Regions from separate parts of the Terrabacter ginsenosidimutans genome, predicted to be linked through region 1. Evidence: riboswitches for the same ligand, from Rfam matches in the RefSeq annotation. Region 1 holds a riboswitch; each other region holds the start of a gene.
What was found. Region 1 has a riboswitch for S-adenosylmethionine ahead of ABD831_RS18930 (bifunctional o-acetylhomoserine/o-acetylserine sulfhydrylase). Riboswitches for the same ligand answer to the same signal wherever they lie in the genome.

Region 1 (4,560 bases):
CGAGGTCGGCGAGGATGTCGTCGATGTGCTCGATGCCGACGGAGAGCCGCACGAGTCCCGGGGTGACGCCGGCAGCGACGCGGTCCTCCTCGGGTCCCTGCGAGTGCGTCGTCGAGGCCGGGTGGATCACGAGCGAGCGCACGTCACCGATGTTGGCGACGTGGCTGTGCAGGGTGAGGGCCTCGACGAACTTCTTGCCTGCGTCGAGGCCGCCCACGATCTCGAAGGAGAGCACGGCGCCGGCGCCGCGTGGGGCGTACTTCTGCGCCGTGGCGTGCGACGGGCTCTCGGGCAGGGACGCCCAGACGACCCGCTCCACCTGCTCGTGGCCCTGGAGGAAGGCGGCCACCTTGGCGGCGTTGTCGAGGTGTCGCTCGATGCGCAGCGACAGCGTCTCGAGTCCCTGGGCGATGAGGAAGGCGTTGAAGGGTGACGCCGACGGCCCGAGGTCGCGCAGGAGCTGGACGCGCGCCTTGAGGATGTAGGACAGGTTGGCTCCCAGGGGGCTGCCCACGCCGAGGTCGCGCGCGAAGACGAGCCCGTGGTAGCTCTCCTCGGGCGTGTTGTAGTTCGGGAACTTCTCCGGGTCCCGGGCGTAGTCGAAGTTGCCCGAGTCGACGATGACGCCGGCGATGGACGTGCCGTGACCGCCGAGGTACTTCGTCGCCGAGTGCACGACGACGTCGGCGCCCCACTCGATGGGCCGGATGACGTACGGCGTCGCGATCGTGTTGTCGACGACGAGGGGGACGCCGTGCTCGTGGGCGAGGGCGGCGACCGCCTCGATGTCGAGGACCTCGGCCTTGGGGTTGGCGATGGTCTCGCCGAAGAACGCCTTGGTGTTCGGGCGCACGGCTGCACGCCAGGACTCGATCGACGTCGGGTCCTCGACGAAGCTGACCTCGATGCCGAGCTTGGGGAAGGTGAACTTCAGCAGGTTGACGGTGCCGCCGTAGAGGCTCGGCGAGGCCACGACGTGGTCGCCCGCCTCGGCGATGTTGAGCAGGGCGAGCGTCGTCGCCGACTGTCCCGAGGCGACGAGGAGGGCACCCACGCCACCCTCGAGCGCTGCGACGCGCTGCTCGACGACATCCGTCGTCGGGTTCATGAGGCGGGTGTAGATGTTGCCGAACTCCTTGAGCCCGAACAGGTTGGCTGCGTGGTCGGTGTCGTCGAAGACGTAGCTCGTCGTCTGGTAGATCGGCAGCGCGCGGGCTCCCGTGGCGCTGTCGGCGCTCTGTCCGGCGTGGATCTGCTTGGTCTCGAAGGACCAGCTGGGCTCGGTCATCGGTCTGCTCTTCCTGGGTCGTGTCGATGACCGGGGTCCTCCTGGTGACGGACCCGCTGCACCGACGGGTCGGTGCGGGAGAGGTGCTCTCCGCGCTTGCCCTCGCGCCGGGAGGCGTCGACGGGCCAGGTCTTCACCCGGGGCACCCCACCGCGGTTGGAGGGTTGCCGGCCAGCGAGCCGGGGCTTGTCGCTGGCGCTCATGACCTACCGGCGAGTGTACGTATGCGTGTCCATCCTTCGGGAGCCGCTGTCCTCATCGTGGACGTCGGCGAGGGCCACCGCGGAGCTCCCGGCGTCGCCGTGGTGACCCTCGTGGCGTCGATCACTAGGACGTCCTACTAAACCGAACTGGCGAGTAGGATCGCGCTCGTGAGCACGAATGCCGACTTCGACCTGTTCCGGACCAGCGAGGACCACGAGGCCCTGCGGGAGGCCGTCCGCGCGGTGGCCGAGGACAAGATCGCCCCGTATGCCGCCGCCGTCGACGCGGAGGCGCGCTACCCGCAGGAGGCGCACGACGCCCTCGTCGCCTCCGACTTCTTCGCACCGCACGTGCCCGAGGAGTACGACGGCGTCGGTGCCGACGCCCTCGCGACGTGCATCGTCATCGAGGAGGTGGCCCGGGTCGACGCGTCCGCGTCGCTCATCCCCGCCGTCAACAAGCTCGGCTCGCTCCCGCTGATCCTCGACGGCAGCGACGAGGTCAAGGCCCGCTACCTCCCGCCGCTCGCCAAGGGCGAGACGACCTTCTCGTACGGTCTGTCCGAGCGCGAGGCCGGCTCCGACACCGCCTCGATGAGGTGCCGGGCCCGCCAGGACGGCGACGGCTGGGTGCTCTCCGGGCAGAAGTCGTGGATCACCAACGCCGGCGTCTCCGAGTACTACACGGTCCTCGCGGTCACCGACCCCGACGGTCCCCGAGGCGCCAACGTGACGGCCTTCGTCGTCGAGAAGTCAGACCAGGGCTTCACCTTCGGCGAGAAGGAGCGCAAGCTCGGCATCAAGGGCAGCCCCACCCGTGAGCTGCACTTCGACAACGTCCGCATCCCCGGTGACCGTGTCGTCGGCCAGGTGGGGGACGGTCTGAAGATCGCCCTGCGCACGCTCGACCACACCCGGGTCACCATCGGCGCCCAGGCCGTCGGGATCGCGCAGGGTGCCCTCGACCAGGCTGTCGCCTACGTCAAGGAGCGCAAGCAGTTCGGCCAGCGCATCGCCGACTTCCAGGGCATCCAGTTCATGCTCGCCGACATGGCGATGGAGCTCGAGGCCGCGCGTCAGATGGTCTACGTCGCAGCCGCCAAGTCCGAGCGCGGCGACAAGGACCTCACGTTCTTCGGTGCGGCCGCAAAGTGCTACGCCTCGGACGTCGCGATGAAGGTGACCACCGACGCCGTGCAGCTGCTCGGGGGAGCCGGCTACACGAGCGACTTCCCGCTCGAGCGGATGATGCGCGACGCCAAGATCACCCAGATCTACGAGGGCACCAACCAGGTCCAGCGCCTCGTCATGGCCCGCCAGCTCCTGAGGTAGTCGTCCAACCGACGTTCTCCCAGGTCAGCGCCCGTGTCCGGCCGTCGCGGGGCCCGCCCTCGTCGACACTGGAGGCATGATGCAGGGACGCGGTAGGCGGCTCGCGGTGGCAGCAGTAGCCGCCGCGGTCGCCGCCACGGTCGGCCTCGCAGCGTGCACGAACACCGACGCCGCCGACCAGAAGGTCGTCGACCGCCTTTTTGCGCTCGACGTCCTGACCGTTCCTCGGGGCGGCTCCGAACTGTCCCGGACGAGCGCGAAGGGCGGCGGCAACCAGGCCATCCGCAACTCTTCGACGGCCACCGTCGTGTACGCCACGACACACGCGCCCGCCGAGGTCGGGCAGGCTTTCCACTCGCGGTTCGACTCGAGATGGCGCTTCGTCGACAACCGAGGCGGACCACCCGGCGGTTGGCAGGGCAACGGGGCCCTCGTCAGCGATGCCGGCACCGTGGCGAACGTGCTGGCCCGGCGCGTCACGCCCGGCGACAAGGCTCCCGCCAGCAGCCAGTCCGTGGTGACGGTGACCGTGTCCGCAACCCGCCCGGCCTGAAAAGGGGAGCCCGCTCCGTGCCGCGCTCAGAGCGCATCCGGATCCACGCGGGCACCGACCAGGTCCGGTGCCTGGTCATGGCACGCCAGGTCCTCAAGTAGGCTGGTCGCCGCTCGCGCGGGGAGGCCGGGCCACCGAGCCGACACCCGACGACGACGACAAGGACACCCTCGTGGACCTGACTTCCGACCACCAGCCGGCGGTCAGCGTCATCATGCCGATCCTCAACGAGGAGAGGCACCTTCGTGATGCGGTGGCCATGATCCTGGCGCAGGACTACGCCGGCCCGCTCGAGGTGGTCCTCGCCCTGGGCCCCTCGCGTGATCGCACCGACGAGGTCGCCGCCGCGCTCGCGGCGGGAGACCCGCGGGTGCGAGTCGTCCCCAACCCCACCGGACGCACGCCGGACGGGCTGAACGCCGCGATCGGCGCCAGCACCGGTGAGGTCATCGTCCGGGTCGACGGCCATGCCGAGATCCCCGACGACTACATCAGTGTCGCGGTCCGGGAGCTGGCGCGGGTGGGCGCCGACAACGTGGGCGGGATCATGGACGCGCAGGGCACGACGGCCTTCGAGCGAGCCGTGGCCGCTGCGATGCGCAGCCCGCTCGGTGTGGGCAGCTCGCGCTTCCACACCGGCGGCGAGGCCGGTGAGGCCGACACCGTCTACCTCGGTGTCTTCCGGCGTGCCGCTCTCGAGCGGGTCGGCGGCTACGACGCCCATTTCGCCCGAGCCCAGGACTGGGAGATGAACCACCGCATCCGGGAGACCGGTGGCACGGTGTGGTTCACCCCCGACCTCAAGGTGACCTACCGTCCTCGCGCCTCCGTCACGGCGCTCGCCAAGCAGTACTTCCACTACGGCCGGTGGCGCCGCGTCGTCGCGCGCCACCACGAAGGCACGATCAACCCGCGTTACCTCGCACCGCCGACCATGGTCGTCGTGACGACGGCCGCGACGGTAGCCGGCTTCTTCTGGGCGCCTGCCTGGCTCGTGCCGGCCGGGTATGCCGCAGGCGTCGTCGCAGGGGGAGCCGCCATCTCACGGGGCGAGTCCGCTCGCGCCCGCGCCGTGACGCCGGTCGTCCTGGCGACCATGCACTGGGCCTGGGGGGTCGGCTTCCTCACGAGTCCACGCCGCCTGACCCGGCCGACGGACGCCGCCGCCGACTGACGTCGACGAC
Region 2 (4,560 bases), on a different contig from region 1:
ATGGGCCTTCGACCTCACCCCGGCACGCGTCGACCTGATGGCTTTGGGTTCACAGGTGGAAGCGTGGATCGGAGCTAAGGGTGGGGACTCCTCAACCGAGCAGCAAGTGTGCGTTGACGGCATCGACCACGAACTCCTCTCTGCCTCGGCCGCAGCAGGCACAGCGCCTCGAAAGGTGCCGCCGAACGCCCGGTACCGGGTGACCGGCCAATTCCGAGACCGCGAGCCGTTCGGGCTGGGGTTCCTCGCTCGAATCCGCTTTCCTCTTCTCGGCGGCCGAACGGTCCCAGACGCCTGGCTAGCCAATCAGCTCGCACTGGACCTCGCCGCTCAGTGGTCACTGAGCGGCGCCTGGACTGTGTCCGAAGAAGCGGTCCAGTACGAGATCTTCGTCCCCTCCTTCACGTTGCGAACGATGACCAACAGCTCACCAGATCAGAGTCTTCAGAGCGTGCTGCACAACGTCGTCGCCGGATTGAGCGCGGCGATGGCCGTCGCCGACTCCGCCGGACAGGCCGGCCCCGCGCGCACCGAGACGCTCGACGATGCCGTGCTCCCGGACGTCGCCGCCGACCTCCTCGCCGTCTTTGAGCAGCCCGCCATGGAGGCAATGATGGGCGTGCCCAGCCCGACACCGGATCGGGCTGACCGCCGATGGCTCACCGCCCGAACGTTCGCCGAACTGTGTCTCTACGGGATCTTCAACCCCATAGGCCCGACGGTTGTATCTCTGAACCTTGTTGAGGTACCGGGCAGCGACGGAGAGTTCGCCGTCCTGCATCTGATGCGCCACCCGTTCCTGCCCGAGTACAAGGAACTGGGCCGAGTTCGCACCGAAGACGACGTCCGTGATCTCATCGGCTCCCAACTCGGCGATGAGCTCGGGTCGATGCCCGAGTTCCTACTCGTCCAAGCCCGCGACGGTATCGGTGAAGCGGTGGTTGACGGCCTGCGACGGGCCCTGTCACAGCATGCCGAATCGGTCGAGGAGGATCTGGCCGCCTCAGCCGCGGAGTACAACCGCTATGCCGGCCGCGCTTGGGACAGGCTAAACGGCACCCACCCCACCCCGCATAGCGAGGCCGGCCCGGCTGGCATGGACCCGTTCGAAGACTGGTTCAAGGCAGTCACCGACCTCGACCACGTCTACGGCACGCTGTTTTCCTTGCCGAGCGCGTGGGAGGGCGCCATCAACTTCCAACTTGAGCACGGCTCACTTGCACCCTTTGACATGGAGTAACAGGTCGGCGGGATATCAGGAAGACGTTTACGTCAGGTCAGGGACCAGCCGCACCACGGCCGGTCTCGAGTACCCGCCGCTACGAAGAAAGCAGGACCGACGCATGTCCGAAGACCCTTGGGCCAGCTACGAGGCGGCCGTTGTGCGGCTACATCTGCCGGACGGGTTGGTCGTCGTGGGCCCGGACCAGCCGGATAGAACTAGCGGGACATTCCCTCCCGCTGCCTCCGGCGGCGCCATCGTGGTGATCACGGCCCACAACCCGGGCGGTACCGAGGTCACGACGACGGAAAATGCACGGGCCCACCGTCAACTGTTGGAACGACTAGACCGGGAGGGAACGGAGTACCACCCGGCGGCCGGCGGCGACCAGAACTGGGCCCACGTCGAGGAGAGCGTCGCGATCCTAGGCATGGACGTGGAGGTAGCTTGTGGCATCGGGCGTGACTTCGGCCAGGACGCCATCTTCGTCTGGACCGACAACGGCTTGACCGTCACCTCCTGCACCACAGACGCGACGACACGCGCCGGCTGGCAGATCCTGGACGCCCCCGAGACTGCCCGGCGAGTGGACGAGGCCTACCGAAGGTTCGGGTTGGACAGTCCCTACGTCCAGGTGGCCCGCGCGTACGCGGCCGCGCAGCGTGTGATCGACGACACTAAGGACCCCGACGAAGCGGAGAGACTCGAGCAGCTGTCGCTGGCCTTCACCCAGGAGTACTGGCGACTCGCGGACGCCCGCGCCGGACGTGAGGCCGCCCGCCGCCGCCGGACTCGCCTACCTCCCTTGGAGGACGAAGAAGCCGCCCGCGCCCGGTACGCGCTGGCGCCAATCCTTGAGGCGGCGGCGTCTGGTGGCTTCGACCCAGACCTCTGGGTACCGGAAGCCGGCCGAGCGCTGGCCGACTCGATCGCGCCGCGCACCAGAGCCTTGGAGACGGAGGGCATACCTCGGCACCTCTTGGACCTGTGGAGTCATCTCTGCCATGCGGTTGAACAGGGCGACGCCGCCGGCGCTCGGGACGTGGCCGAGCGTCTTGGCGAATCCGCCCTGTTCTACGCCGCGGTCGCATCACGTCACCCGGAGCCATAACCGAAAGCGCGCCGCCGGCTCAAATCAATGTCCTCTTTGCGCGTTTGAGCCGCCTCGCAGTCCCCTGGCGTGGCACTCTGGTGAACAGGTTCAGAGAAGCGACGTGAACGCCTCGGAGTAGTCGCTCGGCAACCGGTCCCGCGCCGGTGCCCACCGAGGAAGACCTGACCGACTAGCGTCCGCCAGTCGGTAAGCGCGGGTTCCGGTTCTTGGGACCCAAGGAACCGAGAGGGACACCATGTCAAATGCCCCACCCGTGCGGTCCGAAGTCGCCACTCCCCCTGCGATCCTGGAGGCCGCGGTCGCCGCCGAAGCCGCGCGCGCCTGGGCCAGCACCGTACCTGCACCTGCGGCCGACTCCGACAGCCAGAATCTACGGGATCTGCCCGCAAGCGCCTGGTGCGCCCGCCCACCAACCGCCGACGAGCAGCAAGCTGAGGCCCTGCGCGCCGAGAAGGAACGCGAGTCCCAGCCCGATCCGGTCGAGGTGGAGCTCGACCAACTCGCGAGCCACCTCGTCGGAAGGGCGTACTACAGGAACCGCTCGACCTTTCCCGAACTTGGCATGGTGCCGGTCGCCAAACCAACCATGTCCGTGGAGGCGAGAAGGCGAGCGCACGGTTGCCGGATCGGCAGGGTGCGCATCTGGAAGTACTTCAGCAAGCAGGCCTTCGTCTGTCTGGACTGCCAATGGATCGGTGAACCCGTGCCCGCCCAAGTCGACGGGGTAGAACCAGATGCTTCCGCCGCAGCCGAGCACCCGTGCCGGAGTAAGAAGGCATGACCGAGCGACCAGACGCTGCGACTGGCATGGTCGTGCTGATCGATGACACTCGCCTCTTCCGCGACGGGCGCCCATGCCTGATGGCCCGCACCCCCGACCACGGGATCTACCTGCTCAATGAGCTTGCAGGACAATGGATCGACGAGCTGTGGCTGGACTACGACCTCTTCGACGAGAACAGCGAACCCATTGTGGAACACCTCATCGGACTAGCCGCGGCTGGGCACCCCGCTCGCATCCGCCAGATCCTCGTGCACAGCGCCCGCACCCTCGAGGGCTTCCAGATCACGACACGCCTCCGCCTCGCAGGGTACCCAGCGCGCCGCGAGTTCAGTGCCGGAATCTGGACTCGCAACCTAGACCGGCGGCCCCTCCCCCACGAATACCCGCGGACCGCACACACTTAAGGGTGCCCGCGGGCGCCCTGGCGAAGCCTGTCGAGCGACCGTCGCCTAGACGAAACAGGAGGGATCCTGTTCGGCTGCCTCGTTTTGCATTGTCGCCTTGGAACACAGTGCGAGTCATACATGCACTGGGATTGACGTCCCTGTCGGGGCGCGCAGCGAAGCTACGCCTAAACACGCTGCTCGTGCGGTTGAATCTGATCATGCTGGGTTGGAACATCTCCGTGTTGAGGCTTGATCCGCGACTGTCAGCGGGAGGCCCGGATTCTGGAGACTCCGTGCATGGACGGCTGACCATCGACGAGGCGCAAGCCCTTCCCGAGGTGACGACAGCCGCAGAGCGACTCGCGCTCTGGCAAGCAGGCGTAGGCGGTACCGATTGGCTGCATGCGCTGGTAGACGCCAATCGAGCGATCATGACCGCGGTGAACGGGTATCCCAGCATTTACTACGCCCTCGCAGCGGATGTGATTCCACAGCTTGAAGCGCCCCCGCACGCGAACGCGACCTGGCACTTTGACGTAGGCGACATCATCGACCCGCACTGGGTAGGAAGAGGCCCCGAGGTCGACGCTTCGGCGGCGGCCGCCTGTGCCCCTAATGAATGGCTGCTCGTGCAGGTGTGGGACGAAAGTTGATGCCTGCCGACACACCTCGCGCTGATGAACCGCGTGACGTCATGAGTTCAAGCAGCAGGTGGGGGGACAAACGAGTGACCACTCTTCCCGAGGGGTTTCTCGCAGCTTCCCCGGATGACACTTGGGCGGATCGCCGACGTGCGGATGGAACGCGCACCTTGTGGTTGCTGTCTGGATCGGGTGAGTCGCTGTTGAGGCGCTGGGACAGCGTCGACGAGGAGTGGTTGGTCGCCTCGGAGCAGGAGGTGGACTCCGTCCGTGAGGCATGCCAGCCCGGTTCGGAGTGGCTGACCCTGCTCGAGGACGAGATGACTCTTTACGGGACGCCCGATCCGTTGATGCTGGTCGACTGTCTTGCCGTGGACGGTGATGGCGGTGACCCCGACATCATCGACTGGCCT
Region 3 (4,560 bases), on a different contig from region 1:
GACGCCCATCCACGTGTTGCGCATCGCACCGAGGGGGAAGGGCAGGCCGCCGCCGCGCGCCTTGGACGCCGTCCTGGACCCCGCCTTGGCGGCCGGCTTGCGGGTCGCCGGCTTGCGCTGCGCGGGCCGGGTCGACCGGGCTGCCGGAGGGCGCGACGTGGCACCGCTCGAGGACCCCTTGGCTCGGGTGGCCGCGGTGGTGCTCGCGCGCTGGCTGCTGGACGGACGTGACGCCATGCTGGCACCGTACGTCAACGCACCGCTGAACTCACGCGTCACACGCGCACCACGAACGCAAAGAGTGGCGCACCGGACACCCGCCGGCCCGAGGGGGCCGGGCCTCCTAGGCTGAAAGGGTGAGCACGGGGCCGCCCCCGACCGAGGGACACGACACCGCCGGGGACCTCCCGCAGTCCGGCAGGTCGGCCCTCCGGCAGCTGCTCGCGATCCGTCCCTTCCGCAACCTCCTGGCCGCGGGCACCGTCTCCAGCTTCGGCGACTGGCTCGCCCTGCTCGCCACGACGGCACTCGCCGCCGAGCTGGCGGCCGGCGGGGTGGGCGAGTACCTCGCCGTCTCGGGCGTCTTCATCCTGCGGATCGCCCCCGCCGTGGTTCTCGGACCGCTCGCCGGAGTGGTCGCGGACCGCCTCGACCGGCGCCGCACGATGATCGCGGGCGACCTGCTCCGCTGCGCGCTCTTCGTGTCCATCCCGGTCGTGGGGACGTTGTGGTGGATGTACGTCGCCATCGTGGTCATCGAGTGCATCTCGCTGTTCTGGAACCCGGCCAAGGACGCCACGCTCCCCAACCTGGTGCCGCCGGCCCGGCTCGAGATGGCCAACCAGCTCGGGCTCGTGGGCAGCTACGGGACGGCTCCTTTGGCCGCGCTGGTCTTCTCCGCACTGGCGCTGCTCAGCGGCCCACTCCGCACCGTCCTGCCGGGACTCGACCCGGAGGGCATCTTCCTGGCGATCTACGTCGACGGGGCGACCTTCCTCATCAGCGCCGCCATCGTCTGGCGGCTCACCTTCCCCGCTCGAGAAGCGAGCGAGACGCTCGCCGGCCAGTCGATCCTCCGAACGGTCACCGACGGCCTGCGCATCGTCAAGGAGAGACCCTTCGTGCGAGGGCTCATCGCCGGGATGCTGGGGGCCTTTGCCGGGGGCGGGCTCGTGATCGGTCTCGCGACGCGCTTCGTCAAGGACATGGGCGCAGGCGCTCCGGGCTACGGGATGCTCTTCGTCGCCGTCTTCACCGGCATGGCGACCGGGATCGTCGGTGGACCCCGCGCGCTCGCCGGTCTCTCCCGGCCGCGGATCTTCGGCGCCGCGCTGACGAGCGCCGGGGTGCTCCTGCTCGTGCTCGCCGTCGTGCCCGTGCTGCTCGTCGCCCTGCCGCTCGCGACGGTGCTCGGCGCCGTCATCGGCGTGGCCTGGGTGGTGGGCTACACGCTGCTCGGACTCACGGTCGAGGACGAGGTGCGTGGCCGCACCTTCGCCCTCGTCCAGTCGCTCGACGGCGTCGTGCTCGTGGCCGTGCTCGCCCTCGCCCCCCTCCTCGCGGCGGCCTTCGACGCGATGCTCTCGCTCCCCCGCACCGTCAGCCTGGGGACCGTCCACCTCACCTACACCGGCGCGATGGCGGCCTACCTCATCGCCGGACTCGGGATGTGCGCCGCGGGCCTCGCCGCGTGGCGGACGATGAACGACAAGCCGGGGCTCACGGTCGTGGCCGAGTACCGGGACGTCCGGCGGCGACGCCGTGCTGGCTGAGAGCGCCGAGACCGCATACCCGTGGGACCGGACCGCGTCTCAGATCGCGACACCGCGGGCCCGACCGGTGGACATCAGGCGACGGCCGCCCCTATGGTCCTAGCCAGGTCATGAGTGCCAGTGACAAGCCCCGGCTCGCTGGTCAGCAACCCTCCTCCGCGGTGGGGTGCTCCGGGTGACGACCAGGCCGCCCTCGGTCCGAACGCGTCATCGAGGTCGGCAAGCGCGGACCCGCACCGGGTGGGTCCCCTGACCCAGGAGCACTGGCATGTCGGTCCTTCCCTCGACCCGTCCCACCACCCGTCCCTCGTCGCACCCCTCGACGCACCCCTCGACGCGGGGCGCCACGCAGGCAGCCGCCTCACTCTGTGGGAGCTCGCCCGCGCCGGCCGTGCGCGCCCGGGCCCTGCACGTCGTGCCCGAGGCGCGGACGCTGCCCACCGTCGTCGGCGCGGGTCTGCGCGTGCCGACGCTCCGCGGCGAGACGGCATACGCCAACCTCGACCACGCTGCGTCGACACCCGCGCTCGAGACGGTCAAGGCGGCGGTCGACCGTGCGCTCGAGACGTACTCCTCGGTGCACCGCGGCGCCGGCTTCGCCTCCCGCCTGACGAGCGCGTGGTACGAGCAGGCCCGCGAGGAGGTCGCCGCGTTCGTCGGGGCGCGTGAGGACGACTCGGTCATCTTCACGCGTACGACGACGGACTCGTGGTCCCTGCTGAGCAAGGCGCTGCCGAGCCGCACCACGGTCTTCGTCTTCGACACCGAGCACCACTCGACCCTGCTGCCGTGGGGCCGCTTCCGCACCGTGCGCCTCCCCGTCCCGCAGACCGTCGAGGACGCCCACGCACTGCTCGAGGAGGCCCTCGCGGACCACCCGTCGCGGCACCGCCTCGTCGTGGTCGCGGCCGCGTCCAACGTCACCGGAGAGGTCTGGCCCGTCGAGCGATTCGCCGCCCTCGCACACGAGCACGGCGCCCGGCTCGCCGTCGACGCCGCCCAGCTGTCCGCGCACCGCACCATCGACCTCGCGGGCTGGGACGCCGACTACGTCGCGTTCTCGGGCCACAAGACGTATGCCCCCTACGGCGCGGGTGTGCTCGCCGGACGCTCGGACTGGCTCGATGCCGGCAGCCCGTACCTCCTCGGCGGAGGCGCGACCCGGTCGGTGACCGAGGACGGCACGACGTGGGCCACCGGCCCCGCCCGTCACGAGGGCGGCAGCCCCAACGTCGTCGGTGCCATCGCCCTGGCCGCCGCCTGCTCGACGATCGCACGCCACCGTGAGGCGATCGAGGAGCACGAGACGCGCCTGCTCGAGCGGCTGCGCGCCGGGCTCGACGAGGTGTCCGGCGTCGAGGTGCTCTCGATCTTCGGCGACGACAGTGACCGTGTCGGCGTCGTGGCGTTCACCGTCGAGGGCTGGGACTCCTCGCTCGTGTCGCAGGTGCTGTCCGTCGAGCACGGCATCGGCGTCCGCGACGGCAAGTTCTGCGCGCACCTGCTCGTCGACGAGCTGCTCGAGGACCCGTGGGGCGAGCGCGCGGCCACCGCCGTCCGGGCGAGCATCGGTCTCGGCAGCACCCTCGAGGGCGTCGAGCGCCTCGTCGCCGCCGTCGCGCGCCTCGTCGAGCACGGCACCGATGCGAGGTGGACCCTCACCGGGGCCGGCTGGGCCATCGAGGGCACCGACCCCCGCGACATCGAGGTCGAGCGCCCCTGGTGACTCGGGGCCTGACTCCGGGCCTGACTCCGGGACGCGCCCGGCCGCCCACGGCTCAGCGGGTGGGCAGGTGGTAGCTCGCCCACACGGCCGCGTGGTCGGCCCGGTTGTACGCCACCTGTCCGGCGTCCACGACCGTCAGGCCCCGGCTCAGCAGGTGGTCGAGCTGGACGAAGGCGGGCAACCGGTTGCCTGCGAACGGCCACGTGCGCACCCAGCCCTGACCGTCGGTGCGCTGGGCGTCGTCGAGCCCATCGGCGAGGTCGCGGAAGCCCGGGTGCCCGAAGCCCGCGTTGAAGTCGCCCGCCATGACGAGCAGCTCGTCGCCGTCGAGCTGCTGCTTCCACGACTGGAGGGCTCGCAGCCCGGCACGCCACTCGACGGTGTCGCCCTGCAGGGGTGCGGTGGGGTGCGCGACCTTGAGGCGGACCGTGCCCTCCGGCGCCGTGACGTCGAGCTCGGGCTGGACGCTCCGGGTGCCCTCGACGGTGGGGTCGGTGCCGGGACTGCGCACCGAGAGCGGGAATCGCGAGAGCACCATCGTCCCGGTGTAGGTGCCGGAGCGGGCGACCCCCTCGCGCTGGTTGAAGTAGTCGGCAGCGCCCTCGGCGTCGAGCCGTCGCAGGATCGCAGGCGTCGCCTCGGTGAGCACGAGCACGTCGACGGAGTGGAAGCGGACGGCGTCCATGAGCTGCGCCGCGTTGGCGGACCCGATCCAGACGTTCGCCGACATGACGGTCAGGTCGCGGTCGGCCTTGGGCGAGGACGTCGCCCGGAACGCCGGCGCCGCCACTGCCACGGCCACGGCGAGCACGGCGACGACCGGGACGAGCATCCACCACCGACGCAGGACGAGGGTCGCGACAGCGAGCAGCCCGAGGCCGACGACGACGAACGGGCCCGCGGTCTGCAGCACGACGACGAGGTAGGCCGTCGAGTCGTACCAGCGAAGCGCTCCGACCGCGCCCAGGCCGAGGAGGACGACGCCGATGGCCACGTCGACCCAACGTCGGGGACGCCGCCCCCACGGCCGGCGCTCAGCCGAGAGTGGTCTCGGCGCAGCGC

Region 2: another riboswitch for S-adenosylmethionine. It lies ahead of ABD831_RS21140 (hypothetical protein); the one in region 1 lies ahead of ABD831_RS18930 (bifunctional o-acetylhomoserine/o-acetylserine sulfhydrylase).
Region 3: another riboswitch for S-adenosylmethionine. It lies ahead of ABD831_RS08590 (aminotransferase class V-fold PLP-dependent enzyme); the one in region 1 lies ahead of ABD831_RS18930 (bifunctional o-acetylhomoserine/o-acetylserine sulfhydrylase).

What each region holds. Positions count from the first base shown of each region.
Region 1 is NZ_BAABDC010000008.1:70,347-74,906, reverse strand. It holds gene ABD831_RS18930 (bifunctional o-acetylhomoserine/o-acetylserine sulfhydrylase) at 1-1,288, opposite strand, end outside; SAM riboswitch class IV at 1,376-1,495, opposite strand; gene ABD831_RS18925 (acyl-CoA dehydrogenase family protein) at 1,660-2,823, shown strand; gene ABD831_RS18920 (hypothetical protein) at 2,930-3,376, shown strand; gene ABD831_RS18915 (glycosyltransferase family 2 protein) at 3,549-4,550, shown strand.
Region 2 is NZ_BAABDC010000013.1:28,506-33,065, reverse strand. It holds gene ABD831_RS21150 (hypothetical protein) at 1-1,240, shown strand, start outside; gene ABD831_RS21145 (DUF3293 domain-containing protein) at 1,344-2,333, shown strand; SAM riboswitch class IV at 2,421-2,535, shown strand; gene ABD831_RS21140 (hypothetical protein) at 2,572-3,117, shown strand; gene ABD831_RS21135 (cyclic-phosphate processing receiver domain-containing protein) at 3,114-3,524, shown strand; gene ABD831_RS21130 (hypothetical protein) at 3,713-4,159, shown strand; gene ABD831_RS21125 (hypothetical protein) at 4,234-4,560, shown strand, end outside.
Region 3 is NZ_BAABDC010000002.1:558,491-563,050, reverse strand. It holds gene ABD831_RS08600 (FtsK/SpoIIIE family DNA translocase) at 1-237, opposite strand, end outside; gene ABD831_RS08595 (MFS transporter) at 357-1,772, shown strand; SAM riboswitch class IV at 1,879-2,004, shown strand; gene ABD831_RS08590 (aminotransferase class V-fold PLP-dependent enzyme) at 2,041-3,498, shown strand; gene ABD831_RS08585 (endonuclease/exonuclease/phosphatase family protein) at 3,551-4,492, opposite strand.